Regions from separate parts of the Romboutsia hominis genome, predicted to be linked through region 2. Evidence: a T-box and tRNA genes for the amino acid it is inferred to sense, from the RefSeq annotation. Region 2 holds a T-box; the other holds one or more tRNA genes.

Region 1 (11,622 bases), 250 kb from region 2:
GCGGATGTGGCGGAATTGGCAGACGCACCAGACTTAGGATCTGGCGCCTACGGCGTGGGGGTTCGACTCCCTTCATCCGCACCACTTTTAATAAACTATAATGTGGGTGCATAGCTCAGCTGGATAGAGCAACGCCCTTCTAAGGCGTGTGTCCGGGGTTCGAATCCCTGTGCGCTCACCACATTCATAGGGGATTCGCCAAGTCGGTAAGGCATAGCACTTTGACTGCTACATGCGTAGGTTCGAGTCCTGCATCCCCTGCCAAATTAAATATGACCCATTAGCTCAGTCGGTAGAGCACCTGACTTTTAATCAGGGTGTCCCGCGTTCGAGTCGCGGATGGGTCACCAATACGGAGAGGTGTCCGAGTGGTTTAAGGAGCTGGTCTTGAAAACCAGTGATGCTTAACGGCACCGTGGGTTCGAATCCCACCCTCTCCGCCAAATGCCCAGATAGCTCAGTCGGTAGAGCAGGGGACTGAAAATCCCCGTGTCGGTGGTTCGATTCCGCCTCTGGGCACCATTAATTCGTGGCGGTATAGCTTAGTTGGCTAGAGCGTTCGGTTCATACCCGAAAGGTCACAGGTTCGACTCCTGTTACCGCTACCACTTAATTAATGTGGGCCATTAGCTCAGTTGGTTAGAGCGCCCGGCTCATAACCGGTAGGTCTGGGGTTCGAGTCCCTGATGGCCCACCACATTAATTACTCAGTAATACCGAGGTGTAGCGCAGTTTGGTAGCGCACATGGTTTGGGACCATGGGGCCGGGGGTTCGAGTCCCTTCACCTCGACCAATATAGATATGGTGGGTATAGCTCAGCTGGTTAGAGCGCCAGATTGTGGCTCTGGAGGCCGTGAGTTCGAATCTCATTATCCACCCCATTTAATAAGGCGACATAGCCAAGTGGTAAGGCAGTGGACTGCAACTCCTTGATCCCCAGTTCGAATCTGGGTGTCGCCTCCACTCAAAAAAATTGAATGCCGAAGTGGCGGAACTGGCAGACGCACAGGACTTAAAATCCTGCGGGACTTACCTCTCGTACCGGTTCGATTCCGGTCTTCGGCACCAACTTTAATATCGCGGGGTGGAGCAGTTGGCAGCTCGTCGGGCTCATAACCCGAAGGTCGCAGGTTCGAGTCCTGCCTCCGCAACCAAATAAATATGGCCCATTGGTCAAGCGGTCAAGACACCGCCCTTTCACGGCGGTAACAGGGGTTCGATTCCCCTATGGGTCACCAACTTAATATGCGGGTGTAGCTCAATGGTAGAGTTCCGGCCTTCCAAGCCGGCTGTGAGGGTTCGATCCCCTTCACCCGCTCCAAAAACTTATGGGACTATAGCTCAGCTGGGAGAGCACCTGCCTTACAAGCAGGGGGTCACAGGTTCGAGCCCTGTTAGTCCCACCATTCGCGGCCTGGTAGTTCAGCTGGTTAGAATGCCAGCCTGTCACGCTGGAGGTCGAGGGTTCGAGTCCCTTCCAGGTCGCCAAGTTAAATTTAATAAATACTTTTTATGTGGGAATATGGCTCAGTTGGTAGAGCAAATGACTGTTAATCATTGGGTCACAGGTTCGAGTCCTGTTATTCCCGCCAATACGCTGGTGTGGCTCAACGGTAGAGCAGCTGACTTGTAATCAGCAGGTTGTAGGTTCGATTCCTATCACCAGCTCCATAAATACGGAGGATTTCCCGAGCGGCCAAAGGGGGCAGACTGTAAATCTGTTAGCATTGCTTTCGGTGGTTCGAATCCACCATCCTCCACCATAAAAAGTATGCGGATGTGGCGGAATTGGCAGACGCACCAGACTTAGGATCTGGCGCCTACGGCGTGGGGGTTCGACTCCCTTCATCCGCACCACTTTTAATAAACTAAACTATGCGGGAATAGTTCAGTGGTAGAGCGCAACCTTGCCAAGGTTGAAGTCGCGAGTTCGAATCTCGTTTCCCGCTCCAAATAAATAATGTGGGTGCATAGCTCAGCTGGATAGAGCAACGCCCTTCTAAGGCGTGTGTCCGGGGTTCGAATCCCTGTGCGCTCACCACATTCATAGGGGATTCGCCAAGTCGGTAAGGCATAGCACTTTGACTGCTACATGCGTAGGTTCGAGTCCTGCATCCCCTGCCAAATTAAATATGACCCATTAGCTCAGTCGGTAGAGCACCTGACTTTTAATCAGGGTGTCCCGCGTTCGAGTCGCGGATGGGTCACCAATACGGAGAGGTGTCCGAGTGGTTTAAGGAGCTGGTCTTGAAAACCAGTGATGCTTAACGGCACCGTGGGTTCGAATCCCACCCTCTCCGCCAAATGCCCAGATAGCTCAGTCGGTAGAGCAGGGGACTGAAAATCCCCGTGTCGGTGGTTCGATTCCGCCTCTGGGCACCATTAATTCGTGGCGGTATAGCTTAGTTGGCTAGAGCGTTCGGTTCATACCCGAAAGGTCACAGGTTCGACTCCTGTTACCGCTACCACTTAATTAATGTGGGCCATTAGCTCAGTTGGTTAGAGCGCCCGGCTCATAACCGGTAGGTCTGGGGTTCGAGTCCCTGATGGCCCACCACATTAATTACTCAGTAATACCGAGGTGTAGCGCAGTTTGGTAGCGCACATGGTTTGGGACCATGGGGCCGGGGGTTCGAGTCCCTTCACCTCGACCAATATAGATATGGTGGGTATAGCTCAGTTGGTTAGAGCGCCAGATTGTGGCTCTGGAGGCCGTGAGTTCGAATCTCATTATCCACCCCATTTAAAATGACCCATTAGCTCAGTCGGTAGAGCACCTGACTTTTAATCAGGGTGTCCCGCGTTCGAGTCGCGGATGGGTCACCATTTATATTACGGCGACATAGCCAAGTGGTAAGGCAGTGGACTGCAACTCCTTGATCCCCAGTTCGAATCTGGGTGTCGCCTCCAAAATTGCGCCTATAGCTCAACTGGATAGAGTGTCTGACTACGAATCAGAAGGTTAGGGGTTCGAGTCCCTTTGGGCGCACCATATCCGGGATTATAGCTCAGCTGGGAGAGCACCTGCCTTACAAGCAGGGGGTCACAGGTTCGAGCCCTGTTAATCCCACCAGTGTAACCTCTAGTGAAAATCACTAGAGGTTTTTATATGCAAAAAATAAAACTAAGAATATATATTATCTTGATAAAGGAATTAAATTTACATATAATGGTATATAGATTTTAGAATATGTCAAAATTCTTAATAAAATATAATTTAGGGAGGATGACTATGTCTAAAATAAAAAACATTAATAAAAATAAAGAAAAGCAAAAACTAATAAAGGAGATAAAAAGAGCTCAGTTGGATGTTGAAACAGCAGAACATTTTTTTCAACTAGTTACGGATCCAGAGTTAGTGGATGTTGCTATATATGAATTAGAGGCAAAAAAATCAAGATATAGATATTTAATAAAGATTGCTAAGGAAAGAGGAATAAAGAAGACATTACAAGAGTCTTTAGTAGAATCAATAGCAAAATAATTCTAAGGAGATGATTAAATCATGTACGTAGTTTTTGGGGATGAAATAGTAGATAGCGAAGAATTAAAAGAGACTATACAAGAAAATAGTGACTTTATAGTAGAAAAAGATTTAACTAAAGGAACAAAAAGAGAAGATACATTAGCTTACCAAATAAGTATAGATATAGACAATTTAAATGAAATAATAAAAGAAGACTATGATTTAGAAGAAATAGATAGTGAAGATTTATTTGATGAATATATAACATTAGCAGATGAATTAGCTATGGAACTAGAAGAAATAATGCCAGAAGATGCTGTTATGAATGCTAGGGCTTATAAATGGGATAATACAGATGATGCCATAAAAGTAGTTATAGCGATAGGACATGCAGAACTAGGTGAATTAAAAGTATCTGATGTTGCGAGAAGATTATTATCACAAGTTGATTAATAAAAGAGGAAGGGTATTAATATTACTTAATATCCTTTCTTTTTTATAATAAGTAATTTAATTATACTTAATAAACTTATATTAAGTATAATATAGAAGATAAAAGATTTTTGTGAATAGGTTAATTATAAGCAGATGATTATATGCCTTTGGATATAATTTTCATTCATCTTAATAATAATATTTAAATATATATAGTTTATCAAATTTATAAGCATATAGTTGTATTAATTTAAATAAAATTGCATAGCTAATTTTTTTTAAGTTAATAATAAAATAATGAATAAATATACTCTATCTTACACATAATATAATTGTTGAAAAGCACATTATAAATAAAAAATAATTTTTTTTAAAAAAGTATTGACGATTTAAAAATAAGATGATATAGTATTACTTGTCCTTAAGAAAAGGGCAAAATGAAAATGAACTTTGAAAATTAAACAGTAGGTTAATTTATATAACTGATTCTTAAAAGAATCGAAAACAAACCAAGCCAGATATTCAGATAATGATAGTCTGAGCAGGTAACAACTTTTATTTGAGAGTTTGATCCTGGCTCAGGATGAACGCTGGCGGCGTGCCTAACACATGCAAGTCGAGCGATTTACTTCGGTAAAGAGCGGCGGACGGGTGAGTAACGCGTGGGTAACCTGCCCTGTACACACGGATAACATACCGAAAGGTATGCTAATACGAGATAATATGAGAAAGTCGCATGGCTTTCTTATCAAAGCTCTGGCGGTACAGGATGGACCCGCGTCTGATTAGCTAGTTGGTAAGGTAACGGCTTACCAAGGCGACGATCAGTAGCCGACCTGAGAGGGTGATCGGCCACATTGGAACTGAGACACGGTCCAAACTCCTACGGGAGGCAGCAGTGGGGAATATTGCACAATGGGCGAAAGCCTGATGCAGCAACGCCGCGTGAGCGATGAAGGCCTTCGGGTCGTAAAGCTCTGTCCTCAAGGAAGATAATGACGGTACTTGAGGAGGAAGCCCCGGCTAACTACGTGCCAGCAGCCGCGGTAATACGTAGGGGGCTAGCGTTATCCGGAATTACTGGGCGTAAAGGGTGCGTAGGCGGTCTTTCAAGTCAGGAGTGAAAGGCTACGGCTCAACCGTAGTAAGCTCTTGAAACTGTAAGACTTGAGTGCAGGAGAGGAGAGTAGAATTCCTAGTGTAGCGGTGAAATGCGTAGATATTAGGAGGAATACCAGTTGCGAAGGCGGCTCTCTGGACTGTAACTGACGCTGAGGCACGAAAGCGTGGGGAGCAAACAGGATTAGATACCCTGGTAGTCCACGCCGTAAACGATGAGTACTAGCTGTCGGAGGTTACCCCCTTCGGTGGCGCAGCTAACGCATTAAGTACTCCGCCTGGGAAGTACGCTCGCAAGAGTGAAACTCAAAGGAATTGACGGGGACCCGCACAAGTAGCGGAGCATGTGGTTTAATTCGAAGCAACGCGAAGAACCTTACCTAAGCTTGACATCCTTTTGACCGATGCCTAATCGCATCTTTCCTTTCGGGGACAGAAGTGACAGGTGGTGCATGGTTGTCGTCAGCTCGTGTCGTGAGATGTTGGGTTAAGTCCCGCAACGAGCGCAACCCTTGCCTTTAGTTGCCAGCATTAAGTTGGGCACTCTAGAGGGACTGCCAGGGATAACCTGGAGGAAGGTGGGGATGACGTCAAATCATCATGCCCCTTATGCTTAGGGCTACACACGTGCTACAATGGGTGGTACAGAGGGCAGCCAAACCGTGAGGTGGAGCTAATCCCTTAAAGCCATTCTCAGTTCGGATTGTAGGCTGAAACTCGCCTACATGAAGCTGGAGTTACTAGTAATCGCAGATCAGAATGCTGCGGTGAATGCGTTCCCGGGTCTTGTACACACCGCCCGTCACACCACGGAAGTTGGGGGCGCCCGAAGCCGGATAGCTAACCTTTTGGAAGCGTCCGTCGAAGGTGAAATCAATAACTGGGGTGAAGTCGTAACAAGGTAGCCGTATCGGAAGGTGCGGCTGGATCACCTCCTTTCTAAGGAGAATTACCTACTGTTTAATTTTGAGAGTTCATTAGAACCTCAAAATTAGTACTTTAAGCAACAGAATAAATTGAGTGAATACGAAATTTGTTTGTTGGCGACGTACTTTAGTACTTTGAAAACTGTATAACATTTAGTGATATGACATCATTTTTTATAAATAGACAAGAAAAGTCTTTAAAATAACTTTAAGCAATGGAATAAACTGAGTGAATACGAAGTTTGTTCATTCGCGATAACTTTTTAATAACTGGTCAAGTTATTAAGGGTGCAGGGCGGATGCCTTGGCACTAGGAGCCGATGAAGGACGTGATAAGCTGCGATAAGCTTCGGGGAGTTGCACGTAAACTTTGATCCGAAGATTTCCGAATGAGGAAACTCACTTAGAGTAATGTCTAAGTATCGTTAAGTGAATACATAGCTTAGCGAGGGGAACCCGGGGAACTGAAACATCTAAGTACCTGGAGGAAGAGAAAGAAAAATCGATTCCGTAAGTAGCGGCGAGCGAACGCGGAACAGGCCAAACCAACAAAGTTTTCTTTGTTGGGGTTGCGGACATATCATCAACGAAGAGGCTATTGTAGACGAAGAGAGTTGGAAAGCTCCGCTATAAAGTGTAACAGCCACGTAGTCAAAACGAGAAGACTTCAGATATGATCCAGAGTACCACGGGACACGTGAAACCCTGTGGGAAGCAGGAGGGACCATCCTCCAAGCCTAAATACTACCTAGTGACCGATAGCGCATAGTACCGTGAGGGAAAGGTGAAAAGAACCCCGGGAGGGGAGTGAAATAGAACCTGAAACCCTGTACTTACAAGCTGTGGGAGCACATTTCTTGTGTGACCGCGTACTTTTTGTAGAACGGGCCAACGAGTTACGTTAAGTAGCAAGGTTAAGCACTTAAGGTGTGGAGCCGTAGCGAAAGCGAGTCTTAAATGGGCGATTTAAGTTACTTGACGTAGACCCGAAACCGGGCGACCTATCCATGAGCAGGTTGAAGCGAAAGTAAAATTTCGTGGAGGACCGAACCCACGAGCGTTGAAAAGCTCGGGGATGACTTGTGGATAGCGGTGAAATTCCAATCGAGCCCGGAGATAGCTGGTTCTCCCCGAAATAGCTTTAGGGCTAGCCTTGAGCTTAGAGAAACGGAGGTAGAGCACTGAATGTCCTAGGGGGTATTGCACTTACCGAAGACTATCAAACTCCGAATGCCGTCTTCTTTTGCTCAGGAGTCAGACTGTGGGTGATAAGATTCATAGTCAAGAGGGCAACAGCCCAGATCGTCAGCTAAGGTCCCTAAATGTACGTTAAGTGGTAAAGGATGTGGGATTGCACAGACAACCAGGATGTTGGCTTAGAAGCAGCCACTCATTTAAAGAGTGCGTAATAGCTCACTGGTCGAGTGATCCTGCGCCGAAAATTTCCGGGGCTAAAACGTACTACCGAAGCTACGGCATCATTTATGATGGGTAGGGGAGCTTCGTATGCAGGCTGAAGCATGACCGTAAGGACATGTGGACAGTATACGAGTGAGAATGTTGGCATGAGTAGCGAGACGTGGGTGAGAATCCCACGGGCCGTAAACCCAAGGTTTCCAGGGGAAGGTTCGTCCGCCCTGGGTTAGTCGGGACCTAAGCCGAGGCCGAAAGGCGTAGGTGATGGACAACAGGTTGATATTCCTGTACCACCAATAACCGTTTGAGGAATGGGATGACACAGTAGGATAAGCTAACCACACTGTTGGTTATGTGTGGCTAAGTACTGAGGCAGTCAAGATAGGCAAATCCGTCTTGATAATGCTAGGGTACGATGGGGAGCTCTTTAGAGCGAAGTAGCTGATTTCACACTGTCGAGAAAAGTCTCTACCGAGGTTAAAGGTGCCCGTACCGTAAACCGACACAGGTGGGTGAGGAGAGTATCCTAAGGCCAGCGAGAGAACTATTGTTAAGGAACTCGGCAAAATGACCCCGTAACTTAGGGATAAGGGGTGCCATCCTTTGGATGGCCGCAGAGAATAGGCCCAAGCGACTGTTTACCAAAAACACAGGTTTCTGCTAAGTCGCAAGACGATGTATAGGAGCTGACGCCTGCCCGGTGCTGGAAGGTTAAGGGGATCTGTTAGGAGTAATCCGAAGCAGTGAACTTAAGCCCCAGTAAACGGCGGCCGTAACTATAACGGTCCTAAGGTAGCGAAATTCCTTGTCGGGTAAGTTCCGACCCGCACGAAAGGCGTAACGATTTGGGCACTGTCTCAACAATAGACTCGGTGAAATTGTAATCCCGGTGAAGATGCCGGGTACCTGCGACAGGACGGAAAGACCCCATGGAGCTTTACTGTAGCTTGACGTTGGGTCTTGGTACTACATGTACAGGATAGGTGGGAGACTATGAAGCATGGACGCCAGTCTGTGTGGAGTCATCCTTGGGATACCACCCTTGTAGTACTGGGATCCTAACCAGAGGCCTTGAATCAGGTCTTGGGACACCGTCAGGTGGGCAGTTTGACTGGGGCGGTCGCCTCCCAAAAAGTAACGGAGGCGCTCAAAGGTTTCCTCAGCACGGTCGGAAATCGTGCGAAGAGTGTAAAGGCAAAAGGAAGCTTGATTGCAAGACATACAGGTCGAGCAAGGACGAAAGTCGGACTTAGTGATCCGGTGGTTCCGCATGGAAGGGCCATCGCTCAACGGATAAAAGCTACCCTGGGGATAACAGGCTTATCTCCCCCAAGAGTCCACATCGACGGGGAGGTTTGGCACCTCGATGTCGGCTCATCACATCCTGGGGCTGTAGTAGGTCCCAAGGGTTGGGCTGTTCGCCCATTAAAGTGGTACGCGAGCTGGGTTCAGAACGTCGTGAGACAGTTCGGTCCCTATCCGTCGCAGGCGTAGGAAATTTGAGGAGACCTGTCCTTAGTACGAGAGGACCGGGATGGACGTACCTCTGGTGTACCAGTTGTTCTGCCAAGGGCATGGCTGGGTAGCTATGTACGGAATGGATAAGCGCTGAAAGCATCTAAGCGCGAAGCCAACTTCAAGATAAGATTTCCCACCGTAAGGGTAAGACCCCAGGAAGACTACCTGGTTGATAGGTCGAAGGTGTAAGTGCAGTAATGTATTTAGCTTATCGATACTAATAGGTCGAGGACTTGACCAAAATCATTAACTAAATGATATACAGTTTTCAGAGTATTAACTCTAAAAGATAAAGATTATGTGGTTATTATAGCAAAGAGGATACACCTGTTCCCATACCGAACACAGAAGTTAAGCTCTTTAGCGCTGATGGTACTTGGGGGGCGACCCCCTGGGAGAGTAAGACGTAGCCACGTAATCTTTTTTTTATGTGAAAAAATAGTAATATTTATATTTTAAAGCATATAATAAAAAATAAGTCTTTATAAAAATCAATACTAAGCTATACAATATTTCCAAAATCATTTATTTAATGCAAATGCGATAAATTTGCTATATTAAATGATATCTAAACAAACGATTAGTTCAAAATATGCATCAATTCCAATAAATTTCTATATTAAAAATAAAAAAATTTAAATACTTAATAATATAATCTAAACCGCCTTAACTAAAGTTAGGTATTTTTTGTTATATAAGATAAAAGTTATTTATTTAAATGTATTTATATTATTTATTAAGGACTTCAAGTAAACGTATTTAAACATTAAATAACATAGTTTATAATCTTTAATATTAAAAGAAAAAGGGAGGGGATTAGGATTATGTTTAAAAAATTTAATAAAATCTTAGTTGCTAACAGGGGAGAAATAGCTATAAGGATATTTAGAGCCTGCTCTGAATTGGGAATAAAGAGCGTGGGGATATATAGTAAAGAAGATAAATATAGTTTGTTTAGAACAAAAGCAGATGAATCTTATTTAATAGGAGAAGATAAAGGTCCAATAGACGCATACCTAGATATAGATAGTATTATAGAATTAGCTAAGAAGAAAAATGTAGATGCAATTCATCCAGGATATGGTTTCTTATCTGAAAATCCAGAGTTCGTAAAGAAGTGTGAGAAAAATGGAATAACATTCATAGGTCCATCAGCAGATATAATGAATATGATGGGAGATAAAATAAATTCAAAACGAATAGCAAAAGAGGTGGATGTAGCTACTATACCAGGAATAGATGAACCAATCAAAGATGTTAAAAGAGCCAAAGAAATAGCTAAAGAAATAGGATATCCAATAATGCTTAAAGCTTCTAACGGCGGTGGCGGTAGAGGTATGAGGGTTGTTTATAACGAATCAGATTTAAGTATAGAATATGAAACAGCATGTAGTGAATCAAAAAAAGCTTTTGGTGAAGACATGATATTCATAGAAAAGTATATAGCTAATCCTAAACATATAGAGGTACAGATATTAGGGGATAAGTATGGAAATATAGTACATTTGTATGAAAGAGATTGTTCAGTACAAAGAAGACATCAAAAGATAATAGAATATTCACCAGCATTTTCTCTAGGCGATAAATTGAGAGAAAATATATGCAATGACGCAGTTAAAATAGCTAAGCATGTAGGATATATAAATGCAGGTACTTTAGAATTTTTAGTAGATGATAGTGGAGAATACTATTTTATAGAAATGAACCCAAGGGTTCAAGTAGAACATACGGTAACTGAAATGGTAACCGGTATTGATATAGTGCAAAGTCAGATATTAATTGCTCAAGGATATAGGTTGGATAGTGATGAGATAAATATAAAATCTCAAGAAGATGTAAAACTAAGAGGATATTCTATTCAATGTAGAATAACAACAGAAGACCCTAAAAATAGATTTATGCCAGATACAGGCAAAATACAAGTATATAGAACTGGCTCAGGATTTGGTATTAGACTAGATGGAGGTAATGGATTTGCAGGGGCAAATATAAGTCCATACTATGATAGTCTACTTGTAAAGACTATATCTTGGGATAGAACATTTAAAGGTGCAATAAATAAAACTATAAGATCTATCAAAGAATTTAGGGTTAGAGGTGTTAAAACTAATATAGGATTTTTGGTAAATGTATTGAATAATCCTATATTCGTAGAGGGAAAATGTAGCACCAGATTTATAGATATTAATCCAGAATTATTTGAGATAAGAGAAAGTAAAGATAGAGGTACAAAATTACTTCAATTTATAGGGAATACAGTAGTAAATGAAAATAAATGCGAAGATAAACCTTCATTTGATTCAATATATCAGCCTAAGATAAATAAAGATATAATACTTAATGAAGGAAGTAGGGATCTGTTTAATAGATTAGGTAAAGAAAAGTATATGGAATCTATTAAAAATGAAAAGAAACTATTGCTGACAGATACAACTATGAGAGATGCACATCAATCATTACTAGCTACAAGACTTAGAACATATGACTTATTAAAAGTAGCAAAACCAACTAATGAGTATATGAAAGATTTATTTTCTATTGAGATGTGGGGCGGAGCAACCTATGATGTTGCATATAGATTCTTAAAAGAATCTCCATGGATTAGACTACAAAAACTTAGAGAAGAGATACCTAGTGTATTATTCCAAATGTTATTTAGAGCATCAAATGGAGTTGGATATAAAAATTATCCAGATAACGTAATTGAAGAATTTATAAAACAATCAGCAGAACAGGGAATA
Region 2 (11,622 bases):
TATGGCATCTAGAGATTTAAAAGATGAAGAAAAGCAAGCAGGATTAAAGGAAGCTGAAATAGCATTAGATGCTATAGCAGTAGTTACTAATAAATCAAATGAAGTAAAAGATTTAAGTATTGAGCAAATAAAGGATATATACACAGGGAAGATAAATAACTGGAAAGAAGTTGGAGGAAAAGATGCTCCAATAGTAGTAGTATCAAGAGAAGATGGATCAGGAACTAGAGGGGCTTTTGAGGAAATAGTTGGATTTGAAGCAGATGAGTTAACTCAAGATGCACAAATAAGTGATGGATCAGGAAATATAAAATCTACAGTAGAAGGTAATGAAAATGCAATAGGATATATATCATCTTCATATGTTGATGATAAAGTAAAACAATTGACAGTAGAAGGACAAGAATTAACAGTAGAAAATGTTAAGGATAAGAAATATCCTCTAGCTAGACCATTTTTACTAGTTAGTAAAGAAGAAAATATTACTGAAAAAGGAAATGAATTTATTGAGTTCATATTAAGCGAAGAAGGTCAGAAAATAGTAGAAGGTGAAGGGCTTATAAGCATAAAATAGATATCCTCATTATTATAAGAAAAAAGGCACATATAGTTATGTGTCTTTTTTTATTTTAATATGCTAAGTGATTGGAAATTATCTGATCTATGAAAATTTCTAATTTTAAATTGCCAAATTGAGTAACAGACGTATTCATAGTAAGTGTACTAATATATCATTGGTGAAATTAAGCAAATTTTTACATAAATTTAACGAAAATATAAAAAGTAAAATCTATGTTAAAAAAATGCCTTTTATTTTACTTCAAGTTAACGGAAATCTAATATGGATTTAACCTAGAAATAATACTATATGTGTGTAAGGAATAATAAAAAATAATGAATAAGAAATATATTGAGGATTTTTGAGGAGGATTTTTATGTTAGTTAAGTCTCGTATAGTAAGCATAGAACAAAGAGACAATAAAAATAGCAACAACAAGAATAAATATATAGCAGAGAAAATATCTAAGAACGTATTTATGATAAGTGCATTAATAGCAGTTGCAAGTTTACTTTTAATAATAGGATTTGTATTCTATAAAGGTTTAACACCATTTTTATTTAAAGATTATTCATTTATAGAATTTATAACTGGAAGTAAATGGATACCAAGTGCAGATAAATTTGGAATTTCATCAATGGTAGTTGCATCATTAATTGCAACGACAGGAGCTTTAATAATAGGAGTACCAGTAGGTATACTTACGGCAGTATTTATAGCTGAACTAGCTCCAAAAAAATTAGCTAAAATAATATCTCCAGCAGTTGAGCTATTAGCAGGTATACCATCAGTTTTATATGGAATATTTGGTTTAGCAGTTATAGTACCAGCAATACAAAACATATTTAATTTACCAAAAGGTCAAAGTTTATTGGCGGTGATAATAGTTTTAGCAATTATGATGTTACCTACTATTATATCGGTATCTGAAACAGCAATAAGAGCAGTACCAAAAGCATATAAAGAAGGTTCATTAGCATTAGGTGCATCGAATATAGAGACAATATTTAAAGTTGTATTACCAGCTGCAAAGTCAGGAATATTAGCAGCAGTTATACTTGGAATAGGTAGAGCATTAGGTGAAACTATGGCAGTAATACTTGTTGCAGGTAACTCTCCAGTAATGCCATCATCTCTAATGGATAGTGTAAGACCACTTACTACAAACATAGCGTTAGAGATGGGATATGCATTTGGGACACATCAAGAAATGTTGTTTGCAACAGGAGTTGTATTATTCACGTTTATATTAATCTTAAATATAGTGTTAAATAAAGTTTCGAATAAGGCGGTAGATTAGCATGAGAAAATTTAAAGAAAATATATTAAAAACATCAGTTTATTTATCTGCGGCATTTACAGTAACAACATTAATTGTGATAGTCGGATATATATTTATGCAAGGTATAAAAGGAATAAATCCATCATTCTTATTTAGTGATTATTCGCCAATGGGTGGTGGAGGAATACTACCGATGATAGTATCCACAGTTTATATGGTACTTTTATCAATAATAGTGGCAACGCCAATAGGTATATTATCAGCAATATATCTACAAGAGTATGCTAAAAAAGGAAGATTAGTAACAATAATAAGATTTGCGACTGAGAGTTTAGCAGGTATACCATCAATAATATATGGATTATTCGGGGGAATATTTTTTGTAGTTACCTTAGGAATGAAGTACTCAATACTTTCAGGGGCATTGACAGTAGCAATAATTATATTGCCAGTAATAATAAGAACAACAGAGGAATCTTTAAAGACAGTACCACAAAGTTATAGAGAAGCATCATTAGCTTTAGGTTCAACTAAGTTCCAAACCTTATATAAAGTAGTACTTCCCAGTGCAATACCAGGGATACTATCAGGAGTTATATTATCAGTGGGTCGTGTTATCGGAGAATCAGCGGCTATATTATTAACAGCAGGAACAGTTGCACAAATGCCAGGAACTATATTTGATAGTGCTAGAACATTAACAGTTCATGCATATTTACTTACAAAAGAAAAAGGAGATATACAAGGAGCAGCAGCTATAGGAATTGTGTTAATAATAATGGTACTAATATTAAATACATTAGCTAAAGTAGTGGCTAAGAAATTAAATAAAGCAAATTACTAAGAAATTTTACGAGGTGTAAAAGATGAGTTTAAATAATACAAAGATAAGTATAAAAAATTTAGATTTATATTATGGAAATAATCAAGCATTAAAGAAAATAAATATGAATATAGAAGAAAGGAAGGTTACTGCATTAATAGGTCCTTCTGGATGTGGTAAGTCAACATTTTTAAGAACTTTAAATAGAATGAATGATTTAATAGACAATGTCAGAATAGAAGGACAAATAGAGGTAGATGGAGAAGATATATATAAAAGTGAAGATGTAATAAAATTACGTACTAAGGTAGGAATGGTATTTCAAAAGCCAAACTTATTCCCAATGAGTATATATGATAATGTAGCCTATGGACCTCGTACACATGGAATAAAAGATAGAAAAGTTTTAGACAAGATCGTTGAAGAAAGCTTAAGAGGGGCAGCTATTTGGGATGAAGTAAAAGATAGATTAAAATCATCTGCACTAGGGCTATCTGGAGGTCAACAGCAACGTATATGTATAGCAAGAACAATAGCTATGAAACCAGAAGTAATACTTATGGATGAGCCCACATCAGCGCTAGATCCTATATCTACAGCAAAGGTAGAAGAGTTAATAGAGTCTTTAAAAGATGAATATACTATAGTAATAGTTACACATAATATGCAGCAAGCGGCACGTGTATCTGACCAAACAGCATTCTTCTTAACTGGAGAAGTAGTAGAGTTTAGTGACACAAAAACTATGTTTACAACTCCAACGGATAAGCGTACAGAAGATTATATAACAGGAAGATTTGGATAAAACTTATAAGAAAAGGAGTAAATATATGGTTGATACAAGTTTAGAGTTAAGTATAAACACACTTAAAAACTACACATTAGCAATGATAAAAAGGTGTAGGGAAGCAGTAGATAATTCTATTAACTCTATGATCAATAAAGACTTAGAGGGAGCAAAAAAAGTAATAAAAGAAGATGATGAGATAGATACTCTAAGAGAATATATAAGAGATAGAAGTATTGAACTTATAGCATTAAAACAACCAATGGCAAAAGATTTAAGATATATATATGCTCTAGGAAATATAGCACTTGATTTAGAACGAATAGGAGATTATGCAGTTAATATAGCACAAGAAACTTTAAAAATAGGTGATGAAGCCTATATAAAGGAATTAATTGATATACCAAAATCAGCTAAAATATGTACTGATATGCTTAATGATATTTATAAAGCTTTGGAAAATGAAGATGAAGACCTTTGCTATGATATAGCAAAAAGGGACGACAAGATAGATAATTTATACGAACAAATACACGTAGAGTGCTTAGAAGTTATGAATAAGAATTCAACTACTATAAATCAGGGAGTAAGGCTTTTATTTGTAGGAAGGTACTTAGAAAGAATAGGTGATCACAGCACTAATGTATGTGAAAAAATAATATATGCTATAAAAGGTGAAATGGTTGAGATAGGATAAAGTAAAAGCTTTATCCTATTTATAATTTGAGATAATTTATGATTTAATTTACAAATAAGCTATAAATTAAAAATTTTAGAGATTAGTCAAATTAAGAATCAAGATAGATAAAGGAAGCAAAAAAATATATATAATTTTTATATGGGAATTTAAATAGTCCTAATTAAGGAAGATTCAGAAAATTTCAATAAATTAGAAGGTGTTGATATTATAGATATAGTGGAGTACTATTTAATTGAAAATGTTTTCAATTTCAAAGGGGGCTAATAAAAATGGGGAACAATGTTAAAGAAGTAATAGAAAAAGTTATCGATGATGTAAAAGCTAGAAATAATGGAGAACCAGAATTCCATCAAACAATAGAAGAAGTTTTACATTCATTAGAAGGTGTTTTAGAAAAACATCCAGAATACATAGATGCAAGTATATTAGAAAGAATAGTTGAACCAGAAAGACAAATAATGTTTAGAGTGCCTTGGGTTGATGACAATGGAAAAGTACATGTAAATAGAGGATTTAGAGTACAATTTAACAGTGCAATAGGACCATACAAAGGAGGACTTAGATTCCATCCATCTGTTAACTTAAGTATAATAAAATTCTTAGGATTTGAACAAATATTCAAAAATTCTTTAACTGGATTACCAATAGGAGGAGGAAAAGGTGGATCTGACTTCAACCCTAAAGGAAAATCTGATAATGAGATAATGAGATTCTGTCAAAGTTTTATGACTGAATTATATAGACACATAGGTAAAGATATAGACGTACCAGCTGGAGATATAGGAGTTGGAGCTAGAGAAATAGGATTCCTATTTGGACAATATAAGAGAATAAGAAATGCTTATGATGCTGGAGTATTAACTGGTAAAGGATTAACTTATGGAGGTTCTTTAGCTAGAAAAGAAGCTACTGGATTTGGAGTTGTATACTTTGTAAACGAAATGTTAAACTATCACAAAGATACATTTGAAGGCAAGAGAGTTGTTATATCAGGTTCAGGAAATGTTGCAATATATGCAGCTCAAAAGGCTATGGAACATGGAGCTAAAGTAATAGCTATGTGTGACTCTTCTGGATATATAGTAGATGAAAATGGTATAGATTTAAGTATAGTTAAGCAAATAAAAGAAGTAGAAAGAAAGAGAATAAAAGAATATGTAGCTAGAAAAGAAGGTGCTACATACGTTGAAGGTCAAAAAGGAATATGGACTGTTAAGTGTGATATAGCTATGCCTTGTGCTACTCAAAATGATATAAACTTAGAATCAGCTAAGATATTAGTTGAAAATGGAACTAAAGTAATTGGAGAAGGAGCTAACATGCCTTGTACAAATGAAGCTGTTAACTATTTCTTAGAAAAAGGATTATTAGTTGCTCCTGCTAAAGCTGCAAATGCTGGTGGAGTTGCTACTTCTGCTTTAGAAATGTCTCAAAATAGTATGAGATTATCTTGGACATTTGAAGAAGTTGAAGAAAAATTACAAGTAATAATGAAGAACATATTTGAAGCATCTAAAAATGCTGCTGAACAATATGGGCATGCTGGAAACTATGTTGTAGGTGCTAACATAGCTGGATTCTTAAAAGTTGCAGATGCTATGATGAGTCAAGGTGTAATATAAGTTAAACTTATATCGTTATAAATAATATAGATTTTTCAAATTCATTGAATAAAAAAGAGAGGTATCCTTTTGGATATCTCTTTTTTATTTGTAATAAAAATAAATCAATATTTCTCATGTTATAATATAAATCTAAAAAATAAACAAATAATAAGGATTAATTATAAACATGATTAATAAGAAATATATTATAAAGATAGGAGTTTAAAAAATATGGACATTTTAAAGAAAATTGCAGAGATATTAAATAAATTAGATTGTACTTGGGCTATAGGTAGTTCTATGATGCTAAAATTTAATGGATTAGTAAAAAATCCAAGGGATATAGATATATTAATAGAGGCAAAAGATTCACAAAAAATAAAAAAGGCTATGGATAATATAGGTCAAAGGCTAGATTTGCCATCTAAAGATCCATTTAGAACTAAAGAGTTTTTTGGGTATAATATAGATGGAGTAGAAGTAGAATTTATGGGTGACTTTAGTATAGAGTTAGAAAATAAATCTATATACGAGTTTATACTAGATGAAAAGTCTATAAAGTATTTAACAAATTTAGATAAAGTAGTTATACCTATAACCACTCTAGAAGATTGGTTTGTAGCATATTTAGTTATGGGAGATCCTAAAGGAAGAGTACCTATTATAAAAAAATACTTAGTTAAAAATGGTATAAAACATGAAGAATTATTAAAAAGAAATTTAGAGCAGGACTTACCAAATGATATAAAAAATGAAATAATAGAATTATTAAATATAAATAAATAACAAATTGGAGGGAAAATTTTGAAATTAGAAAAAGTCGGCATGAGGACCTTTAAAACAGGATTAAGTGTAGCTGTTTGTGTTGTATTAGGTTCAATGATTGTCCAAAATCCATTTTACTCAACCATAGCATGTGTAGTATCAGTGCAAGATACAGTTAAAGGTTCGCTAAAAGCTGGATTTAACAGAGTAAAAGGTACGATACTTGGAGGTATAATAGGCTTTCTAATTGTGCTAATTAAGCCAGGAGATGCATTACTTTGTGGTCTTGGAGTAATTATTACAATATATCTATGCAATATGTTTAAACTCAATAAAGCAGTAGTTGTTGCATGTGTAACTTTTTTATCTATACATCTTGGAGTTATAAATTCTAGCCCCGCAGAGTATTCATTCTTTAGAGTGTTAGATACTTCAATAGGAGTAGTTGTAGGGGTATTTATTAATTATATATTAGCAAGACCAGACTATTTAGATACTACAAAAAATGATTTTCAATCTATAGAAAAATTAACAAAAGAATTTCTAGAACTTAAGATATTAAAAAAAGGAAGTTTTAATATAAAAGAACTAGAAAAAGAGATAAAGAAAGTAGAAGGCTCTTATTCTAAGTTGATAGATGAGCTAGATTATAGCAGAGATAATATAGATATAGAAAAAATAGAAGAAACAATAATTATATGTAGAGAGATATATTTCCATGTACAGTCAATAGAATTATTAGATAAAAAACTATACTTAAGCAAAGAAAATTATGCAATTCTAAGAGATATCTATAAAATAGAAGAAATAGAATGGGATTTAGATGAAAGCAAAAGTCCTGTATTCAATTATCATCTAAGGAAGATAATAGAAGAAGCAGAAATACTTCATACTATTAATAGTAACAATCAATATAAATTATATTAAAACGATCTAGTGAATCTAGAGATTAATTTAATATATTCAAATTACAAATTTAATAAATAAAATTTAGTGCCTTCGTAAATATTACCTATATAGTATTTAAGGAGGCATTTTTCATGGAATCAATTAATTTAAATACGAAAATATTAGATACTTATAAAATGAAGCTTTTTAATGAGCTTATAAAAGCTATTTGGAGTGAGGAATTTGATGATATAGATAATATACCTAAAAAAGTGCTAGATAAAAGCGTATATAATGAATTTGGGGAAGAGGTCATATTAAATTTAATGAGAATAGTTATGGGGCTAGATCCAATAGATAAAATAGATGAAACAATAAAAGAAATGCTAAATAAAGCTATGTGCACAAAGGAAATAAGCACACCAATAATATCAGTAATCTCTCAAGTGTGCAATCATTGTGTTAACAAAGAAGATGGAAAGGAATGTTTAGTAAAAGAGAAGCATATTAATTGTAATAAGGACAATACATGTAATTCATGTGGAGGATGTATAAGAGAATGTAGCTTAGGGGCAATATCTGATAAGATTCAATTCATACCTATTTTAAAGTTACTAAAAGATAAAAAACATCCTGTGTACGCAACTGTAGCTCCATCATTTGTAGGACAACTTGGAAATGATGTAACTCCTGGTAAGCTAAGAAGTGCTCTTAAAAAAGTAGGTTTCAAAGACATGATAGAAGTAGCTTTAGCAGCAGATATACTTACTGTCAAAGAAAGTTATGATTATTGTAATCATATTAAAGAAAATAAAGAAGAATGTTTTATAACTAGTTGCTGTTGCCCGATTTGGATTAGTTTAATAAAGTCAAGTTACCCTGAAATTGTAGACAACATATCTAAGTCAGTATCTCCTATGATTGCCTGTGCAAGGATTATAAAGGTTTTAAACGAAGATGCTAAAGTAGTTTTTATTGGACCTTGCGTAGCCAAAAAGAAAGAAGCTATAGCAGAAGATATAAAAGGAGCAGTAGATTTTGTATTAACATTTAAAGAATTAGAGGAGATATTTAAGGCTTTGGATATAGAAGCGGATAAAGAAGTAGAAGAAAATAGAATAGAATCATCAGCTCTTGGAAGAATATATGCTCATGCAGGAGGGGTAAGTAAATCTATTGAAGAGTGTGTAAAAAAAATAAATCCGAAAGCTAATTTTAAAGCTATTACTTTTCAGGGAGCTAAAGACTGCAAAGCAGGGCTTGAAAAAGTTATAAATAAAGACATCGATGTAACTTTTGTTGAAGGTATGGGATGTATAGGTGGATGTGTAGGAGGGCCAAAGCGTATTTTAGAAACAGAAAAAGGTAAATCATTTGTACAAGAATATTCTAAAGAAACAAATATAAAAACTCCATTTGAAAATATAAATGTAATTCAATTTTTAGCAAAAATGGATATGAAAAAAATAGAAACACTAAGAAGTGAAGACAGGGAGAAATTGTTAGGATTATTTAACAGAGATATAAGATTATAAAGTAATAAACAAAGGGGATTAGGGGGATGAATATAAAAAAAAATTACAAAATTTTAGCTATAATTTTAGTAGCATTTATTGTATTAAGCATAGTTATTTTTAATATACCAAAGGAAGATGAGGATAGAAAATATACTTTATTAGAAAATTATATAGTAACGAGTACTTTAACTCAAACTATAAACGAAGCTACAACACAAAAAGAAAAAGGTCCTGTTTTATTACCACAGAAGATAGCATATATAACTATAGATGATGGTCCATCTAAATACACTAACTCGATATTAGACATATTAGAAAAAAATCAAGTTAAAGCAACTTTTTTTATGATAAATGATAATATGAAGAAACACCCAGATGAATTAAATAGAATGCAAAAAGAGGGGCATGGTATGGGATTTCATAGTGTAACTCATGATATACATAAGCTCTATGAAACACCACAAGCAACACTAAATGAATTTAAAACCTGCCAAGAAACTCTTTATAATATAACAGGAGATGTATCAAAATTAATAAGGCTGCCTTATGGAAGCAAGCCTTATATGCCTAAAGAATCTTATGATATATTAGTAGAAAATAATTATAAAATATGGGATTGGAATCTAGACACACTAGACTGGAAATCCACAACAGACAATATTTTAAGTAGTTTATTATATTATGGTAGAGATAAATCTAATTTAATAGTACTAATGCATGAAAAAGAACAAACTGTAGAAGCTTTAGATAACATTATAAGAGTATTAAAAGAAAGAGGTTATAAGATAGAACCAATAAGTGAAGATACACAAGATCGAAACTATTGGAAAGGAAATGTTCAAAGCTAATTAAAAAATCAAAGTAGTACATATATTATTATAAATAATTGACAATAATAATATTAATTGGATATAATTAAAGAATAAATAATAAGATAAAAACTATGATAAAGAGGAGTATGTAAATACTACTAAAAGAGATGAAGACTCATAGGCTGAAAGGTCTTCTTAGTATAGGTTTGCAGAAGGTAGCTTTGGAGTTTCTAGGCTGAACTAGCAGTAGGTTTAGACGGTGGGAATCGTTAAAATCCATAAAGAGCCCAAATTATTAAGTATCTGTATTATAGATTAGTGAAGTTATGATTAAGAGATGTAGCTAAGTAAATACGGAATATAACTCTTGAGAGATGAATGAGTTCAATTTGGGAATTAAGGTGGTAACGCGAGCTTTTCGTCCTTATAAGGATGAATGGCTCTTTTTTAATTTATACTATAAAATATATAAGTTTAAGACTTTTAATCAAAATAAAGTTATTAAGTTACTTGTATTATTAATAATTTTAGTAAGACAAATTTTTAATAAAAATAAAATTTTAAATAAAATGAGGAGGAAATGAAATTGGAAAACACTAATTTACCAAAAACGTATAATCCAAAAGATTTTGAATCAAGATTATATTCAAAGTGGATTGAAGATGGATTATTTAAATCTAAGCCAAATCCAAACAAGAAGCCTTTCACTATAATGCTTCCACCACCAAATATAACAGGACAATTACACATGGGGCATGCTCTTGACCATACTTTACAAGATATACTTATAAGATGGAAGAGAATGGACGGTTATGAAGCTTTATGGCAACCAGGAACTGACCATGCTTCTATAGCAACTGAAGTTAAAGTTGTTGAAAGAATAAGAGAACAAGAAGGAAAGTCTAAGTACGATTTAGGAAGAGAAGAATTCTTAAAGAGAGCTATGGATTGGAGAAATGAATTTGGTAGAAAAATAGTAGACCAAATGAAACAATTAGGAGACTCTTGTGATTGGGATAGAGAAAGATTCACAATGGATGAAGGATGTAACGAAGCTGTTATTGAGTTCTTCATTAAGTTATATGAAAAAGGTCAAATATACAGAGGAAACAGAATAATAAACTGGTGTCCAGATTGTAAAACAACTTTATCAGATGCAGAAGTTGAACATGAAGAACATGATGGAAAGTTCTATCATATAAAATACCCAATAGTTGGTAGTGACGAATTCTTAGAAATAGCTACTACTAGACCAGAAACAATGCTTGGAGATAGTGGTATAGCTGTAAATCCAGAAGATGAGAGATACACTCACTTAGTTGGAAAGAAAGCAATACTTCCACTAGTAAACAGAGAAATAATAATAGTTGCTGATGATTATGTTGATTTAGAGTTCGGTACTGGTGCAGTTAAGATGACTCCAGCTCATGACCCTAATGATTTTGAAGTTGGTCAAAGACACAACCTTGAAAAGATAAATGTAATGAACGAAGATGGAACAATGAATAAATTAGCTGGTAAGTATGAAGGCATGGACAGATATGAGTGTAGAAAGCAACTTATAGCTGACTTAGATGAAGCTGGATACTTAATAGCTATAAAAGATCATAACCACAATGTAGGTTCTTGCTATAGATGTCATACAGTAGTTGAGCCAAGATTATCAGACCAATGGTTTGTTAAGATGGATGAATTAGCAAAACCTGCTATAGATATATTAAAGAAACAAGAATTAAAGTTTGTACCAGATAAGTTTGACAAAACTTACTTACAATGGTTAGAAAATATAAGAGATTGGTGTATATCAAGACAATTATGGTGGGGTCACCAAATCCCAGCTTACTACTGTCAAGAGTGTGGAGAAGTAGTTGTTGCTAAAGAAATG

The links. A T-box is a leader RNA that pairs with one kind of tRNA and senses whether it is charged. The one in region 2 lies ahead of FRIFI_RS00755 (valine--tRNA ligase), so its partner is inferred to be a tRNA-Val.
Region 1: it has a tRNA-Val gene. The T-box ahead of FRIFI_RS00755 (valine--tRNA ligase) is inferred to sense a tRNA for this amino acid. The anticodon was not compared.

The regions. Positions count from the first base shown of each region.
Region 1 is NZ_LN650648.1:2,948,280-2,959,901, forward strand. Features, by position in the region: tRNA gene FRIFI_RS14385 (tRNA-Leu) at 1-84, shown strand; tRNA gene FRIFI_RS14390 (tRNA-Arg) at 105-181, shown strand; tRNA gene FRIFI_RS14395 (tRNA-Gln) at 189-264, shown strand; tRNA gene FRIFI_RS14400 (tRNA-Lys) at 275-350, shown strand; tRNA gene FRIFI_RS14405 (tRNA-Ser) at 355-443, shown strand; tRNA gene FRIFI_RS14410 (tRNA-Phe) at 447-522, shown strand; tRNA gene FRIFI_RS14415 (tRNA-Met) at 532-608, shown strand; tRNA gene FRIFI_RS14420 (tRNA-Ile) at 621-697, shown strand; tRNA gene FRIFI_RS14425 (tRNA-Pro) at 718-794, shown strand; tRNA gene FRIFI_RS14430 (tRNA-His) at 806-882, shown strand; tRNA gene FRIFI_RS14435 (tRNA-Cys) at 891-964, shown strand; tRNA gene FRIFI_RS14440 (tRNA-Leu) at 981-1,069, shown strand; tRNA gene FRIFI_RS14445 (tRNA-Met) at 1,080-1,155, shown strand; tRNA gene FRIFI_RS14450 (tRNA-Glu) at 1,165-1,239, shown strand; tRNA gene FRIFI_RS14455 (tRNA-Gly) at 1,249-1,322, shown strand; tRNA gene FRIFI_RS14460 (tRNA-Val) at 1,332-1,407, shown strand; tRNA gene FRIFI_RS14465 (tRNA-Asp) at 1,413-1,489, shown strand; tRNA gene FRIFI_RS14470 (tRNA-Asn) at 1,518-1,593, shown strand; tRNA gene FRIFI_RS14475 (tRNA-Thr) at 1,598-1,672, shown strand; tRNA gene FRIFI_RS14480 (tRNA-Tyr) at 1,680-1,764, shown strand; tRNA gene FRIFI_RS14485 (tRNA-Leu) at 1,775-1,858, shown strand; tRNA gene FRIFI_RS14490 (tRNA-Gly) at 1,879-1,953, shown strand; tRNA gene FRIFI_RS14495 (tRNA-Arg) at 1,966-2,042, shown strand; tRNA gene FRIFI_RS14500 (tRNA-Gln) at 2,050-2,125, shown strand; tRNA gene FRIFI_RS14505 (tRNA-Lys) at 2,136-2,211, shown strand; tRNA gene FRIFI_RS14510 (tRNA-Ser) at 2,216-2,304, shown strand; tRNA gene FRIFI_RS14515 (tRNA-Phe) at 2,308-2,383, shown strand; tRNA gene FRIFI_RS14520 (tRNA-Met) at 2,393-2,469, shown strand; tRNA gene FRIFI_RS14525 (tRNA-Ile) at 2,482-2,558, shown strand; tRNA gene FRIFI_RS14530 (tRNA-Pro) at 2,579-2,655, shown strand; tRNA gene FRIFI_RS14535 (tRNA-His) at 2,667-2,743, shown strand; tRNA gene FRIFI_RS14540 (tRNA-Lys) at 2,752-2,827, shown strand; tRNA gene FRIFI_RS14545 (tRNA-Cys) at 2,838-2,911, shown strand; tRNA gene FRIFI_RS14550 (tRNA-Arg) at 2,917-2,993, shown strand; tRNA gene FRIFI_RS14555 (tRNA-Val) at 2,999-3,074, shown strand; gene FRIFI_RS14560 (DUF2508 family protein) at 3,234-3,485, shown strand; gene FRIFI_RS14565 (hypothetical protein) at 3,507-3,920, shown strand; rRNA gene FRIFI_RS14570 (16S ribosomal RNA) at 4,458-5,960, shown strand; rRNA gene FRIFI_RS14575 (23S ribosomal RNA) at 6,220-9,122, shown strand; rRNA gene rrf (5S ribosomal RNA) at 9,181-9,297, shown strand; gene FRIFI_RS14585 (pyruvate carboxylase) at 9,706-11,622, shown strand, end outside.
Region 2 is NZ_LN650648.1:161,250-172,871, forward strand. Features, by position in the region: gene FRIFI_RS00705 (phosphate ABC transporter substrate-binding protein) at 1-574, shown strand, start outside; gene pstC (phosphate ABC transporter permease subunit PstC) at 936-1,859, shown strand; gene pstA (phosphate ABC transporter permease PstA) at 1,861-2,685, shown strand; gene pstB (phosphate ABC transporter ATP-binding protein PstB) at 2,708-3,469, shown strand; gene phoU (phosphate signaling complex protein PhoU) at 3,495-4,148, shown strand; gene gdhA (NADP-specific glutamate dehydrogenase) at 4,421-5,773, shown strand; gene FRIFI_RS00735 (nucleotidyltransferase domain-containing protein) at 5,987-6,541, shown strand; gene FRIFI_RS00740 (FUSC family protein) at 6,560-7,447, shown strand; gene FRIFI_RS00745 ([Fe-Fe] hydrogenase large subunit C-terminal domain-containing protein) at 7,561-8,943, shown strand; gene FRIFI_RS00750 (polysaccharide deacetylase family protein) at 8,970-9,773, shown strand; T-box leader at 9,860-10,166, shown strand; gene FRIFI_RS00755 (valine--tRNA ligase) at 10,318-11,622, shown strand, end outside.